3 regions of the Lactococcus sp. LG1267 genome follow, and region 1 is predicted to be linked to each of the others. Evidence: predicted binding sites of a transcription regulator. Region 1 holds the regulator's gene; each other region holds the start of a gene.
The links. Region 1 encodes NrdR, which represses ribonucleotide reductase genes. Its sites were predicted from a motif close to ACACNATATATNGTGT; they were not measured.
Positions count from the first base shown of each region.

Region 2: the regulator NrdR is predicted to act here: its motif matches at 2,604-2,619, upstream of J0J33_RS00655 (deoxynucleoside kinase).
Region 3: the regulator NrdR is predicted to act here: its motif matches at 2,977-2,992, upstream of nrdD (anaerobic ribonucleoside-triphosphate reductase).

Region 1 covers NZ_CP071295.1:1,939,961-1,945,841, forward strand. The annotation lists gene J0J33_RS09465 (pentapeptide repeat-containing protein) at 1-309, opposite strand, end outside; gene J0J33_RS09470 (nitroreductase family protein) at 306-1,022, opposite strand; gene dnaI (primosomal protein DnaI) at 1,015-1,899, opposite strand; gene J0J33_RS09480 (DnaD domain protein) at 1,902-3,065, opposite strand; gene nrdR (transcriptional regulator NrdR) at 3,099-3,548, opposite strand; gene trmB (tRNA (guanosine(46)-N7)-methyltransferase TrmB) at 3,552-4,205, opposite strand; gene J0J33_RS09495 (phosphotransferase family protein) at 4,266-5,039, opposite strand; gene J0J33_RS09500 (Veg family protein) at 5,204-5,467, opposite strand; gene dnaB (replicative DNA helicase) at 5,576-5,881, opposite strand, start outside.
Region 2 covers NZ_CP071295.1:120,157-126,037, reverse strand. The annotation lists gene J0J33_RS00660 (primosomal protein N') at 151-2,478, shown strand; gene J0J33_RS00655 (deoxynucleoside kinase) at 2,726-3,382, shown strand; gene J0J33_RS00650 (TIGR00730 family Rossman fold protein) at 3,379-3,933, shown strand; gene J0J33_RS00645 (nucleoside 2-deoxyribosyltransferase) at 3,917-4,396, shown strand; gene fmt (methionyl-tRNA formyltransferase) at 4,705-5,658, shown strand; gene rsmB (16S rRNA (cytosine(967)-C(5))-methyltransferase RsmB) at 5,648-5,881, shown strand, end outside.
Region 3 covers NZ_CP071295.1:281,198-287,078, forward strand. The annotation lists gene J0J33_RS01415 (APC family permease) at 1-418, opposite strand, end outside; gene nrdD (anaerobic ribonucleoside-triphosphate reductase) at 631-2,871, opposite strand; gene J0J33_RS01425 (cysteine hydrolase family protein) at 3,032-3,544, opposite strand; gene J0J33_RS01430 (APC family permease) at 3,649-5,010, opposite strand; gene J0J33_RS01435 (L-threonine 3-dehydrogenase) at 5,158-5,881, opposite strand, start outside.

The sequences.
Region 1 (5,881 bases):
AAAAGCATTAGTAAATTCAGTACCTAGCAATTTACAATCTTTAAAAATACAACGATAAAAGCCAAATTTAGAAAAGATAAGGTTAGAAAAATCACACTTTTCAAAAACACAATCCGTAAATTCTAAATCGGCAGTCACATCTAACTCAAAATTGATATTTTGTAGACGACAGCCACTGAAAAGTTGTCGTTCCTCTAAATAGATTTCTTGATTTTTCAACTCTACTTGGTAGGCTTCATTATCTTCAAGGGCAGTAAAATCGACAACTTCTAACTCAGTAGGAAGCTTTGGTGAAAGAATTTTCTTCATAAAAGTCCTTTTTCTTTAAGATTCTCTGTTGAAGCTTTTAGCTCTGGTTTTCCCCATTGATCAACCATTCGACTTGACCATGTGGAATTGAGACGACGTGAACCAGCATAATCATCTTGAACTTTATCATAGGCGTGCAGTACTTCTTCATCTTGTGGAATATACTTATCAGGAAATACAACAGCTTCATAAGGTAATCTAGGTTTTACTGGATTTACACGTGCAGGTTTTCCAAGAGCCACAGCAAAAATCGGATAAGTGTAATCAGGCAAGTTTAATATCTCAGAAATTACTCGTGCTTGATCACGAATTAAACCGACCATTACACCGCCATAACCAAGAGACTGAGCAGCAAGTAATGTATTTTGACCAGCTACTGCAGCATCGACTGAAGTAATAAGAAGCGATTCTACACCTTCTGGTTGAAACTCACCACCGTTCATTTCGACTGCTATTTTAGCTCGATTAAGATCTCCAACAAAAACCAAAAAAGCAGCACAATTTTTAATTGCTTTTTGGGGCTGTTGGGCAAAAATAGCATCTTTTTGTTCCTGAGATTGCACAAGAATCACCGAATAAGATTGAAAGTTTTTCCAGTTTGGTGCTGCACGTCCCGCATCAACAATCGTTTTTAATACATGTTCTGGAATTTTTTCATCCGTAAAATTACGTACTGAACTATGTTGCATCATCAGATCAATTGTCTCATTCATGTCGGCGATTTACTCCTTCTAAACGAACTTCAGACGCTAAATACTTCACACGCTCCATGACACGTTTTGCTGGCCAGATTTCATCTGCTTTTTTAGTCTCAGCCAAATGTAACTCAAGCTCTGTCATATTTAAATTTGATGTGAAAAATGTCGGAAGATTTTCTTGCATACGATGCTGTAAAATAACTTGCAGAATACTATCGCGTACCCAGGCATTATTGAGTTCGGCACCAATATCATCTAAAACCAAGACTTCAACTTTTTTAATTTCATTGACCCAATATTTCGCATTGTCAAAATCAAGGTCAGAAATAAAGGTTGGATAGTGTAATAAAGTAGTGGAAATGCCTTTTTTCGAGAGCTCATTTGCCATTGCGGCCATAATAAAGGACTTCCCTACGCCAAAGTCACCATAAATATAAATCCCTTTTTCTTGGGGAAAGTTGTCGATAAAGTTTTCCACTTTCCGAAACAAGTCAAATTGATTTTGATTGTCTGTGAAGACATCTGCATAAAAATCTATTTGCTTCATCTCTTTAGGTAAACCAATGATTTGAACACGACGCAATTGATTGCTGATTTCTTGACGATGAGCTAATTCTGCTGTGGTTTGATAGGAAACATCTGCGTAACCATGATTCATAATCAAGACAGGTTCATAGCCATCAGCTGCCCTTTTTTCATGTTCTTCAAATTTTTTTCGCTCTTTAACAAATTCATAAAACTTTGAATAACTACGCTGTACTTCATCTTCAGTCATTTGATTTTCAGAAATAAAAGCTTGAACTTGTTCATTTTTCATCACTTCAGCAACGAGCTTGTCAAAATTTCCACGTACATCTGGGCGCTTACTCAAAAGTTCTCCAATTGATTCCATGCTCAATTCTCCTTCTTATCCTTACGGCGGGAAGCCTTATATTGCTCGAACTTGGCAATATCTTCTGCACTGGTCGTGTTTACATAGCTGGCATTGGACCATTGAGGCGCTTTTTTGACCAGCTTACCTGAGTTTTTATAATTATTATTACTTTTTTGCTTTTGTTCTGCTTGCTGCTGACGCTCCAGTATTCTTTTCACTGCGGTTTCCGCATTGTATACTTTATGGCGCAGCCAATCATTTGCCAGAGTATTGACAAATCGAGCATTGAGACTCGCATTCCCTTGTTGAATCAAGACATAGTGTATCAAAATATTTTGTACTTGATCAGTAATATTTTGCTTGTCTAAATTATTCAAAATCTTCAGTTCTTCTTGCGAAGCAAAACCACCAGCTTGTTGTTTAAGCTTGTTTAAAAAATCACGCGGGGAAACTTCTTTACTAATAACAATCAAATCTTGAAAACCTTTAGGAAATTCCGATAAGGCAGGCAAAGGTTCCGATTTCCCAGCAAGCATTCTTGTTAAGTTAGCTGTATTTAAAGTCTTATCAGCATTGGCAGTTTGCTCAGCTGCTTTAAATAATTCATACCAGTTAAGATCAAATTTTTCCGCCAAACCATAGAGGGTCAAGATATCCTGATTTTCATTTGCAAAAGTCAAATGTTGGTTTTCCATAATGCTCTTAAAAGAGTTCAAGTCAAATTTTTCTGCTTGAACGACTGTCTGAGTCGGTTCAAATTTCACAGCATAAACTTCATGAAATTTTTTTGTAATTTCCAAAGCATCCGGTTCATGTTTTTTTGCCAAAGCTTTAACTTTATTTTCCCCAATACGTGAAATCAATAATTGCTTATAAAATTCGTCTGCTAAAAATTCTTCAAAAGTTAAAGGACTTTTTACCTCCATAAGATAGCCCGGTTGTTGGTCAAATACCCGCACGAGCCCAATCCCTGAAAGTTTATCTAAAGCTTCAATAAAAGGATTGAGACCAAAATCAAGATACTCTAAAAAATGAGAAATCTTGCCCGTCGAAAAAACGCGCAAGAGTTGATAAAGCCCAAAAGCATCTCGCCCAATAATGGGCAAGTAAAGTAGCGAAAAAGTATCAGCATCAAAGCTGATTTTTCCTCGATTTAGAATAGAAAATGAATCGCCTGGTCTCATAGTTCATCCTTTTATTTCTCTTTTATAGAACCGTTAGTCTTTTTTCGTAATCTTTTTAAGTAAATCTTCGATTTCACTCACATCTTTGAAGGAACGGTACACACTTGCAAAACGAACATAGGTAATATCATCCAAATCCATTAATTCTTCCATAACAAATTCGCCGATAACTTCGGTACGTACTTCATTTTTCTCTAAGCGGCGTACTCTCTGTTCGACACGATCAACCAATTTTTCAATAGATTCACTTGTCACTGGTCGCTTACGGGCACTGCGCACTATTCCAGTAATAATTTTATCACGATTAAAAACTTCACGGGTTTCGTCACGTTTTATGACCAAAAGTGGCATTTCTTCAATCCGCTCAAAAGTTGTGAAACGGTTTCCACAATTTTCACATTCACGTCGACGACGAATCATATTATCAGCTTGACGTGAATCTACTACTCGTGACGATTCAGATTGGCATTTTGGACATCTCATAGCTTAACCTCTCTTTGGGAATTTTGCTTCTAAACGGTAAATCACTTGCCCCTTGCTTGAGAATTTTGCTTCATACTCTGTCATTACATTGACTTTGGCAAATTCTTCATCTGCGTGCAAGTCTAACCAGACTTTTTCTAAAATCATACCATATTGACTCATACTTGCCAATGAATATTCAAATAGACCACGGTTATCTGTTTTAAAGTGGACTTCACCTTCTGGTGGCAGGATTTGTTCATAAGTTTCTAAAAATGACTTATAAGTCAAACGGCGTTTTTCATGACGTGTTTTTGGCCACGGATCACTGAAGTTCAGATAAACACGCGAAACTTCAGCATCCTCGAAGTATTCGGTTAATGCTGCGCCATCAACCAACATCATTTGTACATTAGGTAGGTTGGCTTCCAAAGCCTTGTCTAAAGCGTGAGATAAGACGGATAGTTGCATATCAATCGCAATATAATTAATCTCTGGGTTTTGAGCAGCCATGCCTGTGATAAAACCGCCCTTACCACATCCAACTTCAATATGAATGGGATGATCATTTCCAAAACGCTCTGCCCAACGTCCTTTAAAGTCTGCTGGATTTTCTACAACAACATGTGCGTTACTTTCTAAGTGTTCCGCAGCGCCTTTACGATTTCTTACGCGCATTTTTTCTCCTATTTTTTGAAAAAATAAGAAGGCAAGCCTCCTATTTTTATTTTCTAAGTTTTAAAATAAACGGCAAAAATTTTGAAAACGCGCAATTTCTTGCTCTGTTTCCTTAATTTGCTCTCTTGCCATATATTCTGAAATCTGACGTAGGAAAGAAAGTTTTCCATACCAGATTAATTCATGTTCTATATTTTTAGCTGTTTTATAGCCTGCTTGATGGAGCCACTCTTCCCAGTTTTCTGGTTTGATATAGTGTGTTAGAACATGTGCTATATCCACTAAAGGGCTACTTAAAAGAACAGTATCCCAATCTACGAGATAAACTTTATCACTTTCGTCGTCAACTAACCAGTTTTTATGGTTCACATCACCATGAACAACTGTGATATCATCTTCCTTTAATTCTGGAAGATTTTCTGAGAGTTCCACAACGACATTTGAGAGAAAACCATTGGTTTCAAAGATTGAACTTTTACTCAGTACTTGTTCCAAAAGATCAGCTGGAAGCATGACTTCGTTATCTAACTTTTTACAGGCTTCAATAAGCTTTTCGCTTTGATGCAAATGCCGCAAAATTTCACCAATACGTGAATCATTCATTTCATATGGTTTCAACGTATGGCCATTAATCCAAGGTTGAGCAGCTAACATGTCACCTTCTGCTGTACGCTTCGTCCATAAGACTTGTGGCGTAATACCTTCAAGATACACACTTGTCAAAAAAGGGCTACAATTTTTTTTAATAAAAACACGCTTATTGTCGCTTTCGCCAACAAAAGCATTTCCTGAACCACCTTTGACAGGCATCATTGATAGGCTTGAAGATGTCATATTTACTCCTTTCTTTGGATTTTTATATTCTTATGTTTGAGAAGCTTTTTATGTAACCCTATTTGGTGAATGCAACGGCTCCGTAGAAGACCAAGCAAACCCTAGATATTGTTGCAGTTAGTTACATAAGCACTCACTACTAGAAAACTTCACAAATAAACAAATTATTTATTTGGATAGTGAATCAAAATTGTTTGAGTCAAGATGTCAGCATATTGATAAGACTCTGTTGTTTTTGGACCACGTGCAGGAATATTTTCAATAACAAAGTGTGTGGCATAAGTCTCAATCAAGTTGACTTTATGACGATTTTCACGTTTACGTCCAAATTGTGATGTAATTTCAATGGTTTGACCAACATGTTCTTCAACTTGTTTTCTGATATCTACGATTTTTCCTACTTCTTGGCTTTGATTTTGGTTATCCATTTTACTCTCCAATTTTTCTCTAGAAATGCAAAGACAGGCGTTTTCCGCCTAGCTTACCATTTTAAATTTTAAATCTTATCCATTATAACATGAATGCCCCTAGAAATGCTAGTCTTCATATCTGTTATCGATACTAGCAAATTTGTTGTATTCTTTCAGGAAGAGTAACTCGACAGTTCCCCGACTTCCTGAACGGTTTTTTTCAATAATAACTTCGACTTTATTGTCTACCTCTGGGACATCGTTAAAGCCATCATCCTCGTCATCTGCTCCGGCACGGTCATAATAATCGTCCCGATAAAGAAAGGCGACAATATCAGCATCTTGCTCAATTGACCCAGATTCACGAATGTCTGATAAGACAGGACGCTTATCCTGACGTTGCTCTACTCCACGTGAAAGCTGACTCAAAGC
Region 2 (5,881 bases), 270 kb from region 1:
AAATGGTACCAGCTTTCAAAGATTTATTTTATATAGAAAATCTTTGGAAGTTTTTCTTTATCCCAAATTCAGAGTTGACATTCGGTTAACTCTTTTTGCTATAATTAAATTATTATATTTAGATACAGAAAAAGTAAGCAGAGGAGAAAAATGTTCAAAAAAATAGCACGAATTATTGTAGATGTTCCTCTGATGCAGACAGACAAACCGTTCTCCTATGCTATTCCTACAGAATTGCAAGAGATGATTGAGCCAGGAATGCGCGTTCATGTTCCCTTTGGTAAAGGCAATCGGCTAGTTCAAGGAATTATTATTGAAAGTGTAGATGAGGAAGAAGAGGGACTCAAAGAAATAGCGGAATTGCTCGACTTAGAGCCTGTCTTGACAAAGGAACAACTCTGCTTGGCAGATGAAATGCGCCATACTGTCTTTTCTTACAAAATTTCTTGCCTTAAAGCCATGTTGCCTAATTTATTGAATTCAAGCTATGATAAGATTTTGACTAATCAAGAAGGCATTCAAACCAAATGGAGTGCGCTTAGTGAAAGTCAAAAAGTCCGAGCATTAAAAGATGTCAAGTCAGGAAACTTATCCGTTAGCTACTCTGCAAAATCAAAAGAAAATAAGAAAACAGAAAAGTATTTAAAGGCAAATGCTAAATTGGCTACCTTTGAGATTGGCAAAGCGGCCAAAAAAAGAGCAGAATTGAAAGATTATCTTTTAAACCAAGAAGCAAGTGTGCGTCAAAAAGACTTACCATTTTCTTCGGCTATCATCAAGTATTTTATAGAAAATGAACTTGTTGAAGTGACTGAAAAAGAGATTTCAAGAACAGCGGCTGTTTTTGAAGCTGTCGTTCCTGATAAAGCAAAAGTTTTGAATCATGAGCAGCAACTTGCCTTTGAGGCAATTGTTTCTTCTGCAGAAAAGCCTTTTTTACTGGAAGGAATTACAGGATCAGGAAAGACAGAAATTTATTTACAGGTTATTGAACATTTTTTGGAAAAGGGACAAACTGCAATTATGCTGGTGCCTGAGATTTCTCTAACACCACAAATGTCTAATCGTTTTATTGCGCGCTTTGGGGGAAAAGTTGCGATTATGCATTCGGGACTTTCGGATGGTGAAAAATATGACGAATGGCGTAAGATAAAGGAAGGACGAGCTCAGGTTGTTGTGGGGGCGCGTTCCGCTATCTTCGCACCTTTAGAAAATATTGGGGTTATTATTATTGATGAGGAGCATGAAACAAGCTACAAGCAAGATTCAAGCCCACGTTACCATGCCAGAGATATTGCCTTATTACGTGCACAATATCATCATGCACGGTTAGTTCTCGGTTCAGCGACCCCTAGTCTCGAAAGCCGAGCACGTGCTCAGCGAAATGTTTATCATTTATTGACACTCACACATCGAGCTAATGACCAAGCTTTCCTACCTGAAGTTCAAATCGTAGATATGCGTAATAACCTTAGTGACAAGTCGGCCAATTTCTCAGATATTTTACTACAAAAAATTCGCGAAAAAATTGAGCGAAATGAACAAGTAATCTTGATGCTTAACCGTCGGGGTTATAGTTCTTTTGTGATGTGTAGAGATTGTGGTTTTGTTGTTGAATGCCCGAACTGTGATATTTCTTTGACCCTTCATATGGATACGAAAACTTTGAATTGCCATTATTGTGGTCATCAAGAGGGGATTCCACAAGCGTGTCCGAGCTGTCAAAGTCGAAAAATAAGGTATTATGGCTCAGGTACGCAGAAGGTTCAAGAAGAATTAGAAAAACTTCTACCAGAAATCCGCATTTTACGTATGGATGTAGATACAACAAAAACAAAAAATGCCCATGAGAAAATTTTAAATAAGTTTGGTCATCATGAGGCAGATGTACTTTTAGGAACACAAATGATAGCGAAGGGACTGGATTTTCCTAATGTGACACTGGTCGGTGTGATTAATGCGGACACTGGTTTAAATCTCCCCGATTTTCGGGCAAGTGAGCGCAGTTTTCAGCTGCTCATGCAAGTTGCAGGACGTGCTGGGCGTGCGGATAAAAAAGGAGAAGTTATCATCCAAACATTTAATCCAGGTCACTATGCGGTTCAACTTGTTGCTGATCAAGATTACGAAGCCTTCTACCGTCAGGAGATGTATTACCGGCAACAACTTTCTTATCCGCCCTATTATTTTACGGTTCAGCTCTTAGTTAGTCATAAGGATGAGGATACAGTTGCAAAAAAAGCTTATGAGATAGCAAGCATAATTAAGTCAAGTTTATCAGAGAAGGCTAAAATATTAGGACCAACTCCAAAACCTATCGCACGAACACATAATCTTTATCATTATCAGATACTGGTGAAGTATCGTTTTGAGGAGCAACTGGAAGAAGTCTTAAATCAGGTCCTTGATTTAACACAAAAACGTGAAAATAAAGATGTTAGAGTTCTTATCGATAGTGAACCCCAAAGTTTTGTATAAAAATGACAAGCTACTTGTCGTTTTTTTTTGTGGAACATTGTCTGAATTTTATCAGGTTTTCATTGCTTACATTTTTAAAGTTAGCACTATATGTTGTGTTGTGTTATAATTAAAAATGCCTTTAACCACTACATGTTGTGTTTGTGCGTTGGGGCGATTTTGAACAAAAAAAGTGTGTTCATGAGCTCAATGAACCTTTTCAAATAGTATTCTGGGAGTAAGAATACAAAAAGTTAGGAAGGAAAAAATGGCAGTGTTAGTATTAGCTGGAACAATTGGAGCTGGCAAAAGTTCACTTACAGAGATGTTAGCAGAAGAGCTGGGAACAGAGGCGTTCTATGAGAGTGTAGATGATAATGAGGTTTTGCCTCTCTTTTATCAAGATCCACAAAAATATGCCTTCTTGTTGCAAATCTATTTTTTAAATAAGAGATTTGACTCGATTAAAAGAGCACTTTCGCATAACAATAACGTGCTTGATCGTTCAATTTATGAGGACAGTTTGCTTTTTCACCTGAATGCAGATTTGGGACGAGCAACAGAGATTGAAGTAGAGGTTTATGATGCTTTATTGGAAAATATGTTAGAGGAAATCAATACGCTAACTTTTAAAAAGCGCCCTGATTTATTGATTCATGTAAGTGTATCCTTTGAAAAAATGTTGGAACGTATCCAAAAAAGAGGACGCGAATTTGAACAATTGGAATACGATAGTTCATTGTATGGCTATTATCAAGAGTTAAACAAGCGTTACGAAAAATGGTTTGAGGATTTTGATATTTGTCCTAAAATTCAGATTGACGGCGATAAGTATGATTTTGTTGAGGATGAAGAAGCAAAATTGTTTGTCCTTGAACAAATTAAAGATAAACTCGCAGAAATTGAGAAGGAGAACAACAAATGAATCTGACTGTTTTCTTATCGGCTCGTGATGGGAAAAATCCGACACATTTATTACGTAGCAAGAAACTCGGTGAAGCGATAACGCGTTGTGGACATACCTTAGTTTATGGAGGGTCCCAAGAAGGATGTATGGGTGCTGTATCAGATGCGGTGCTAGAGAACAAAGGACAAGTTATTGCTGTTTACCCGGATGGGGTTTTGCCTTTAGAACCACCTCGCCAAAATGCAACAGAGCTCTATCTGGCCAAAAATATGGATGAACGCAAGCGCAAGTTGATTGATCTGGGCGAAGCATTTATTATTTTGCCTGGAGGATTTGGGACAATGGAAGAAGTTTTTCAACTCTTGACAGAAATGAGTATTGGGCAAACAGCAATTCGCCCAGTTATTTTCATTGATAAAGACTTTTATCTTCCTTTATTTAATATGATTCAACAACAAACCAAAGAAGAAATGTTATCTTTAGAAGTTTTAGAAGCCGTTCATCTTGTTGAAACAACCGAACAAGCCATGGAGTTATTAGGAGATTTAAATTATGAACAAGCCATTTGAACAGGCAGTAAAAGTATATCTTGCAGCACCCTTTTTCAGCGAGATTCAAATTCAAAAAGTGGAAAAATTAGAAGCAGCACTTGCAAGTAATGAAACAGTAGCGTCTTATTTTAGTCCGATGCGTTGCCAACGTCCAGAAGGATTAGCAGAGGATATTGAGCCATTTACACCAGTGTGGGCAAAAGCTACGATGGAAAACGATGTTAAAGAAGTTGAAGCTGCTGATGTGATTGTTGCCATCTTAGATTATGATGGACAGGATACTGATTCGGGCACTGCATGGGAATTAGGCTATGCGATTGCGAAAGGCAAACCGACTTTCTTAGTACGTTTTGAAGAAGATGTACCGGGAAATATTATGCTCACAGAGCGAAATACCGCCTTCTTTACCGAAGTTGAGCAAGTAGAAACATATGATTTTATGGAAGCTCAAACCATACCTTATACCGGTAAATATATATAGTTATTATTTATTTTTTATTCATTTCGGAGCGAATAAATAACAAAAAGAGAGGTATTGATTTTCTCTCTTTTTCTTTTTTATCGTAAAGAAGAGTTATCCTAAGTTGAAAGCCTATAATTAAGGGTACGAAAAGGAATAGGGGGTAAGAAAATGTTATAATAAAGGGCACACATTTTTTATAGGATAAGAAAAAATTTTTTATGAAAAATAAAAGAGGAGGATGAAGAGCACGAGTAACCTGTTCAAGGAAATTATCATGCACTTGAAATATTAAGAAAAAGGTTTAGACAACGTGTTAAAATAATACTATGACAAAAACGAAAATCATATTTATGGGGACACCTCAGTTTTCTCAAACGGTTTTGCAAGGATTAATTGATAGCCAACGTTATGATATTTTAGCTGTGGTGACACAACCAGATCGTAAGGTGGGACGTAAGCAAGAACTTCGACAAACACCTGTAAAAGAGTTAGCATTGAAAGCTAACTTGAAAATTTTACAACCAGAGAAATTATCTGGTTCACCTGAAATGGAAGAATTGTTAGCCTTTGGCGCTCAAGGTGCAGGTATTGTAACGGCAGCCTTCGGACAATTTTTGCCGGGGAAATTGCTTGATGCAATGGCTTTTGCGGTAAATGTTCACGCGTCTTTATTGCCTAAATACCGTGGCGGAGCACCTATTCATTATGCAATTATGAATGGTGAAAAAGAAGCAGGCGTGACCATTATGGAGATGGTTAGAAAAATGGATGCAGGCGATATGGTTGCAAAAGCTTCTACTCCGATTTTAGAAGAAGATAATGTAGGTACAATGTTTGAAAAATTAGCTGTTGTCGGTCGTGACCTTCTTCTTGAAACACTCCCTCTCTATGTTGCAGGAGAAATCAAGCCAGAAGCACAGGATGAAACGCAAGCTACTTTTTCTCCAAACATTAGTCCTGAAGAAGAAAAAATAGACTGGACAAAAAATAATCGTCAAATCTTTAATCAGATTCGCGGTATGAATCCTTTCCCTGTGGCACATACCACCTGGAATGAAGGGCGTTTCAAAATCTACAATAGTCGTCCCATCGACACAGAAAAACATGGTCAGCCTGGCGAAATCATTGACAAAACAAAAAAAACGCTCGTAGTGGCAACAGGTTCTGGTGCCTTAGAGCTTTTAGAAGTACAGCCGGCTGGAAAGCCCAAAATGGATATTGTTAGTTTCCTCAATGGTTTAGGACAGAAAGTAAATATAGGTGATCAATTTGGCAAGTAATGCAAGACAAGTCGCACTCGATGTGCTTAACGATATTTTTGGGAATGATGCGTATGCGAATATCGCCTTAGATAGGACGTTACGTGAGGTACAACTTTCGGACTTAGATCGTAATTTTGTAACGGCTTTGGTCTATGGTGTAGTGTCCAAGGAAAAACTTTTGGAGTGGTATCTAGAGCCTTTCTTTAAAAAACAACCGAAACCTTGGGCCAAGATGCTTTTG
Region 3 (5,881 bases), 430 kb from region 1:
AGAGGAAGAGAAGGAAAATAATCAATGAAATGATGGCAACCATCGGAACAGACATCAAACTTACAAGCTGTCCATCTCCACGACCAATCCAACCAAAGGCAATCAAAATAGCTTGAGGTTTTTGGGCCAGATAAGGGATATGCACAACCCAATATGTCCAGGCTGCATAGTAGGCAAGACGTTTTGTTGAAGTTTGTTCAACCCACGAACTTACGCCTCCTTTACTGTCTTTAAAAGTTGAGCCTAACTGCCCAACAATAAGTGCATAAGGTACAAAGTAAAGCGCCAAAATCAAAATCCATGAGGTAACAACTGTGATCCCTTGCTGGGCGAAGTTATTGACCACATTTCCCATGCCCCAAACCATGTTGAAGGCGATAAATGCGACGGTAAACCATCTAATTTTTTTAGTGTCCATATTACTCCTTAAAATTTTTTATCACTCTGCGGACAAGACAAAGTAATTTTTTACGCGCCTTTTACAAATATAAAAAAGCGGTTGCATTAAAATTATAAAATAAAACTTAAACACTGTCAATATTATTCTTGAATTTTCACTAAAATTTAAAATTTGTCCCTGCTTTTTTATCTTTTCATAAAAAAAATGAATCCTAAGATTCACTTTTTACTTTATTTTACAAACTTACTCTTTGCATGATCTACAGCTTCACTGTCAATGCTCTCGCCATCTTCAAGAACACCTACAGAGCCATTCATATGTTTGACACGCGCTGATATTTCTTTATGACGACCATGAACCATAGGGCGAGCTTGAGGGTTACCTAGGTAACCACATGTTCGTTTTACCACATCACATGTTTGTGGGTTAGCATTGTCACATTGGGGACATTTAAAGCCACGCTCAGTCGCAGTAAAGTCTCCTTCGAAACCACACTCATAACAATGGTCAATCGGTGCATTTGTTCCCAAATAGCCGATACGATCATAAGCAAAGTCCCAAACGGCTTCAAGTGCACGAGGATTTTGTTGAATCATTGGATATTCCGCATAGTGGATAAAACCTCCGTTGGCATAAACGGGATAATCTTTTTCAAATTCCAATTTTTCAAATGGAGTTGGATTTTTACGCACATCATAATGGAAGCTGTTCGTATAGTAATCTTTATCGGTGATATCCGCAACAGAACCAAATTTCTCCTTATCCATACGACAGAAACGGTCTGTCAGACTTTCACTTGGTGTAGAGTAAACAGAGAAATGATAACCGGTTTCTTTACTCCAGTCTTTACAATCTTGGTTCATACGTTTTACGATTTCCAAAGTAAAGTCTTTTGCTTCCTTGTTATTTTCCCACGTTGGTCCATAGAAACTTGTTGCAACTTCATAAAGGCCGATATAGCCAAGGGAAACTGTTGCACGTTCATTTTTATAAAGCTCATCGACTGAATCTTCAGCTTTCAAGCGACCCAAGGCCCCATTCATAAAGAGTATAGGGGCATTTTTGGGTTGGGCTTCTTTTGTACGATTAACACGGAAAACCAAAGCATCCTTAGCAATGGCAATGCGTTCATTAAAAATTTCCCAAAACTTTTCTTTATCGCCTGCCGCTTCAAGTGCAATACGTGGAAGGTTTACCGTTACTACTCCGAGGTTATTACGGCCAGCAGTTACTTCATTGCCCTTTTCATCTTTCCAACCATGAAGGAAGCTACGGCATCCCATACTTGCTTTAAATGAACCTGTTAACTCGACAATCTTGTCATAAGACAAGATATCTGGATACATACGTTTTGTGGCACACTCTAGTGCCAAGTTTTTAATATCATAGTTTGGCGTACCGACTTCAAGATTCAAACCACGCTTCAAGGTGAAAATTAATTTAGGGAAAATAGCTGTACGATGCTCTTTTCCTAAACCTCCGATACGGACTTTCAGGATAGCTTTTTGGATTTCACGTGCATACCAGTCTTCTCCTAAACCAAAACCAACTGTAACAAAAGGCGTTTGCCCATTTGAAGTAAAAAGCGTATTGATTTCATATTCCAAAGATTGCATCGCATCATAGATATCTTTTTTAGTTTTTGCTTGAGCATAGGCTTCACGTTTTTCCGGTTGCTCAATCCACTCTTCCGCATCTTTTAAATGCTTCGCATAGTTTAATTTTGCATAAGGTGCTAAAATTTCATCAGCACGGTCAAATGAACAGCCGCCGTATTGTGAGCTAGCTACATTTGCAATAATTTGTGAAGCTTGAGCAGTTGCTGTTTGAATGGACTTAGGTGAGTCTACTTGAGCATTCCCTAATTTAAAGCCATTTTCAAACATATTTTTAAAGTCAATCAAACAACAGTTTGACATCGTTGTGAAGGGAGAATAATCTAAGTCATGATAATGAATTTCCCCTTTTTGGTGGGCATTCGCTACATGAGGAGGAAGCATCTTTAAACCAATGGCTTTAGAAACAGCACCTGCAGTTAAGTCACGCTGTGTATTGAAAACATCGCTATCCTTGTTGGCATTCTCATTGACAACCGTTTGGTCCTTGTTGATCAATTTTTCGATGGTAAAGTTAATGTCTGTTGCCTTACTTCTTTCAAGATCACGTTGTGTGCGATAAGTTGTGTAAACTTCCGCCCACTTTGTTTCACCAAGTTCCATCAACAGATGTTCCACAATACTTTGAATTTCATAAATCTTAACATTATCCGTAAAACGTGTGAATATTTCGTGTACTACACGATCGCAGATTTCTGCTATACGCTCCTCTGAAGCCGGAGGTAGTATTTCGTCCCCGGCTTTTTGCAACGCCTCAAAAATTTTGCTGCTGTCAAACTTTACGGAGCGACCATCACGCTTAATCACACTGATTTCTCGATCTGTTACAACAGTGCTTTCCTCAACCATTTTCATTGTTTCGTTCCCCCATTTTTTAATTCCTTGTGCTTCTATTCTATCAAATAAATTTTTCTTTTTCCACTATATCTAGTATCATTTTTTATGAAAACAAAAGAAAGCACACTATATATAGTGTCGAGGCCCAAAATAAAAAAAGAGCTATTTTTGCTCTTTTTTAGTCATTAATCACATTAATTTGACAAGATTTCATTGTTTCTAAAGCTGCACGATGACTTTCTGGAGTTACACCCGCACAACATGAGGCATCAACAGTAATTTTTACTTCTGGAGCAAATGACTTAATCAATAAAGCATTTGAAACCACACATATATCTGTACAGATACCAATGAGTTCCACTTGCTCCACATTCTCATTGCGGATATATTCTGCAAGCTCTACTGAACCAAAAATATTTTTTTCGAACACACGTTGAAAGCCAACTTGTGCTTCCTTACGTATTTCCCAACCCTTAGTACCTTTTTGACAGTGAATTACTGGCAAGTTTTGTCCTTCTTGAGTTGTTAGGTAATCTTCAAAGTGTGTATCTTGTGTAGCAAGTCGTTCATTTTCAGCGTAAGACACCAACTTCTCGATAACCTTTGGAACAATGGCTTGCGCTTCTTTTGTGCCCAAAGAACCATCTATAAAATCATTTTGAAAGTCAATCAATACCAGTAATTTTTTCATAAGCAAATTATAGCAAATTTACTTTAAAAAGCAAATGCTGATAAAAAATAAGCTCTCCTTCCAGCTCCAAAAGAAAAACTCCATACTCGGAGTTTTTTTCTATATTAACGATGGTACTTCTTGTCTAGATGGTTGTATACAGGAAGACCAATTAAGGTAAAGACAACACCAACCAAGGCTGGAACTTGGTTACTCATATAGTCTGAACTAATCAAGGTCATGACTAAGATGAAGACACCACCAATGATTGCAATAATTGGAATAACTGGATAAAGTGGTACTTTATATGGACGGACTAATTCTGGTTCGCGCTTACGTAAGATAAAGACCGTTATGAAAACCATAGTGTAGAAAATCCAAATTACAAAGACCAACATATTTGTTAAGAAATCAAAAGCATCGCTTGAAAGCATTGTTACAACTAACATGATTGCTGCAATTGCAACTTGCAGAATACCTGAGTTTACGGGCACGCCGCTCGCTGAAAGCTTTTTAAACGTTCTCCAGAAAGGGAAAGATTTCTCTGTTGCCAAAGCGTATGATGCACGCATTCCTGTCATTGAATAACCATTAATTGTACCGTAAACAGAAATTAAGATACCAATTGTGACAAGTTTACCTCCCATACCACCAAAAATTGTATTGGCAACAATAGCAGGGAGATTCGGATCATTTTCCATCAAGGTTGGAATACCTAAAGTACGAATATAAGCTGCATTGATAAAGACATATACAAACATGATAGCAACAATACCAAGAATAATCGCACGAGGCAAATGTTTAGCAGGGTTTTTCATTTCACCGGCAATATTACCAGCATAAATCCAACCGTCATAGGCAAACATAGTTGCTAAAAGACCTGAACCAATTGCAGACGCCAAGGATAAGTTTTCTCCTGCTGTAATAGGAAGCAATTGGAAATCAACACCACCAGGACGAAGTAACCCAACAACAACAATCAAGGCAATCGGAATTAACTTAATCACTGTTGTAACGGACTGAAGGCCTCCCGCAGCTTTAGAACTAATGAAGTTAATTAAGGTAACTGTAATTGCTGCAATTACACCGACTATTGCAGTGTTAGCTGCGCTCACATTCATCCCAAACAAATTTAAAAATTGTGTACCAAATACAACAGAGAGTGCTGCAATATTTGCAGGGAAATAGATAATAGACTGTGCCCAACCTAAGAGAAATGACCAACGTTTACCAAAACCACGTTGAATATAGCGAATCATCCCACCTGTTTCAGGGATAGCAGCAGCAAGTTCTGCAGCAGTTAATCCCCCACAAATTGAAATGATACCACCAAGTATCCAAACCAATATGTGCAATCCTGGTTGGCCTGTGAGTTCCGCAACTCGTCCAGCCTTGAAGAATACACCTGCACCAATAACCGTACCCATTACTGTTGTAAGGGCAGGGAAGAAACCAAGCGTTCGCTTCATTTCATTTTTTTGTTCCATAAGAGCTCCTCTTTCAAAGATAAATTTTTGATAAGATTAATAATAACAATGCTGACTCCTAACATCAGCATTAGAGAGTAATCTTGTAACCGATTACTCTCTTATTTTAACATAATTTTAGATTTTGTGATGGGATGAACTTAGTTTTTAGCCTTTTAATTTTTCTGTAAGTTTTTCAAGCATTTCTTTCGTCATTGCATCTAAATCATATTTAGGATTGAAGCCCCATTCTTCTTTGGCACAAGTTGCATCTATAGAGTTTGGCCAGCTGTCTGCAATACCTTGACGGACTGGATCTACATCATAATCCATTGTAAAGTCTGGCATGAATTTTTTGATTGACGCAGCAATTTCTTCAGGCTCAAAACTCATCGCAGTAATATTAAAAGCGTTACGGTTTACTAATTTGTCTGCAGGGGCATTCATCAAGTCAACAATAGCATCGATAGCATCAGGCATGTACATCATATCCATCTTTGTTCCTTCAGCGATAAAGCTTGAGTAATGACCATTTTTAATTGCCTCGTAATAAATATCTACAGCATAGTCTGTCGTTCCTCCACCAGGCAATGTTTTATAAGAAATCAAACCTGGGAAACGTACACCACGTGTATCAACACCAAATTTAGTGTAGTAGTAATCACAAAGCAATTCCATAGAAACTTTAGTCACACCGTACATTGTATTCGGACGTTGAATAGTTACTTGAGGTGTGTTGTCCATTGGAGTGCTTGGTCCAAAGGCAGCAATAGATGATGGTGAGAAGTATTGGAGGTTAAGTTCACGCGCTGTTTCTAAGGCATTAACCAAACCACCCATATTCAAATTCCAAGCAAATTGTGGCTTTGCTTCTGCAACAGCTGAAAGAAGT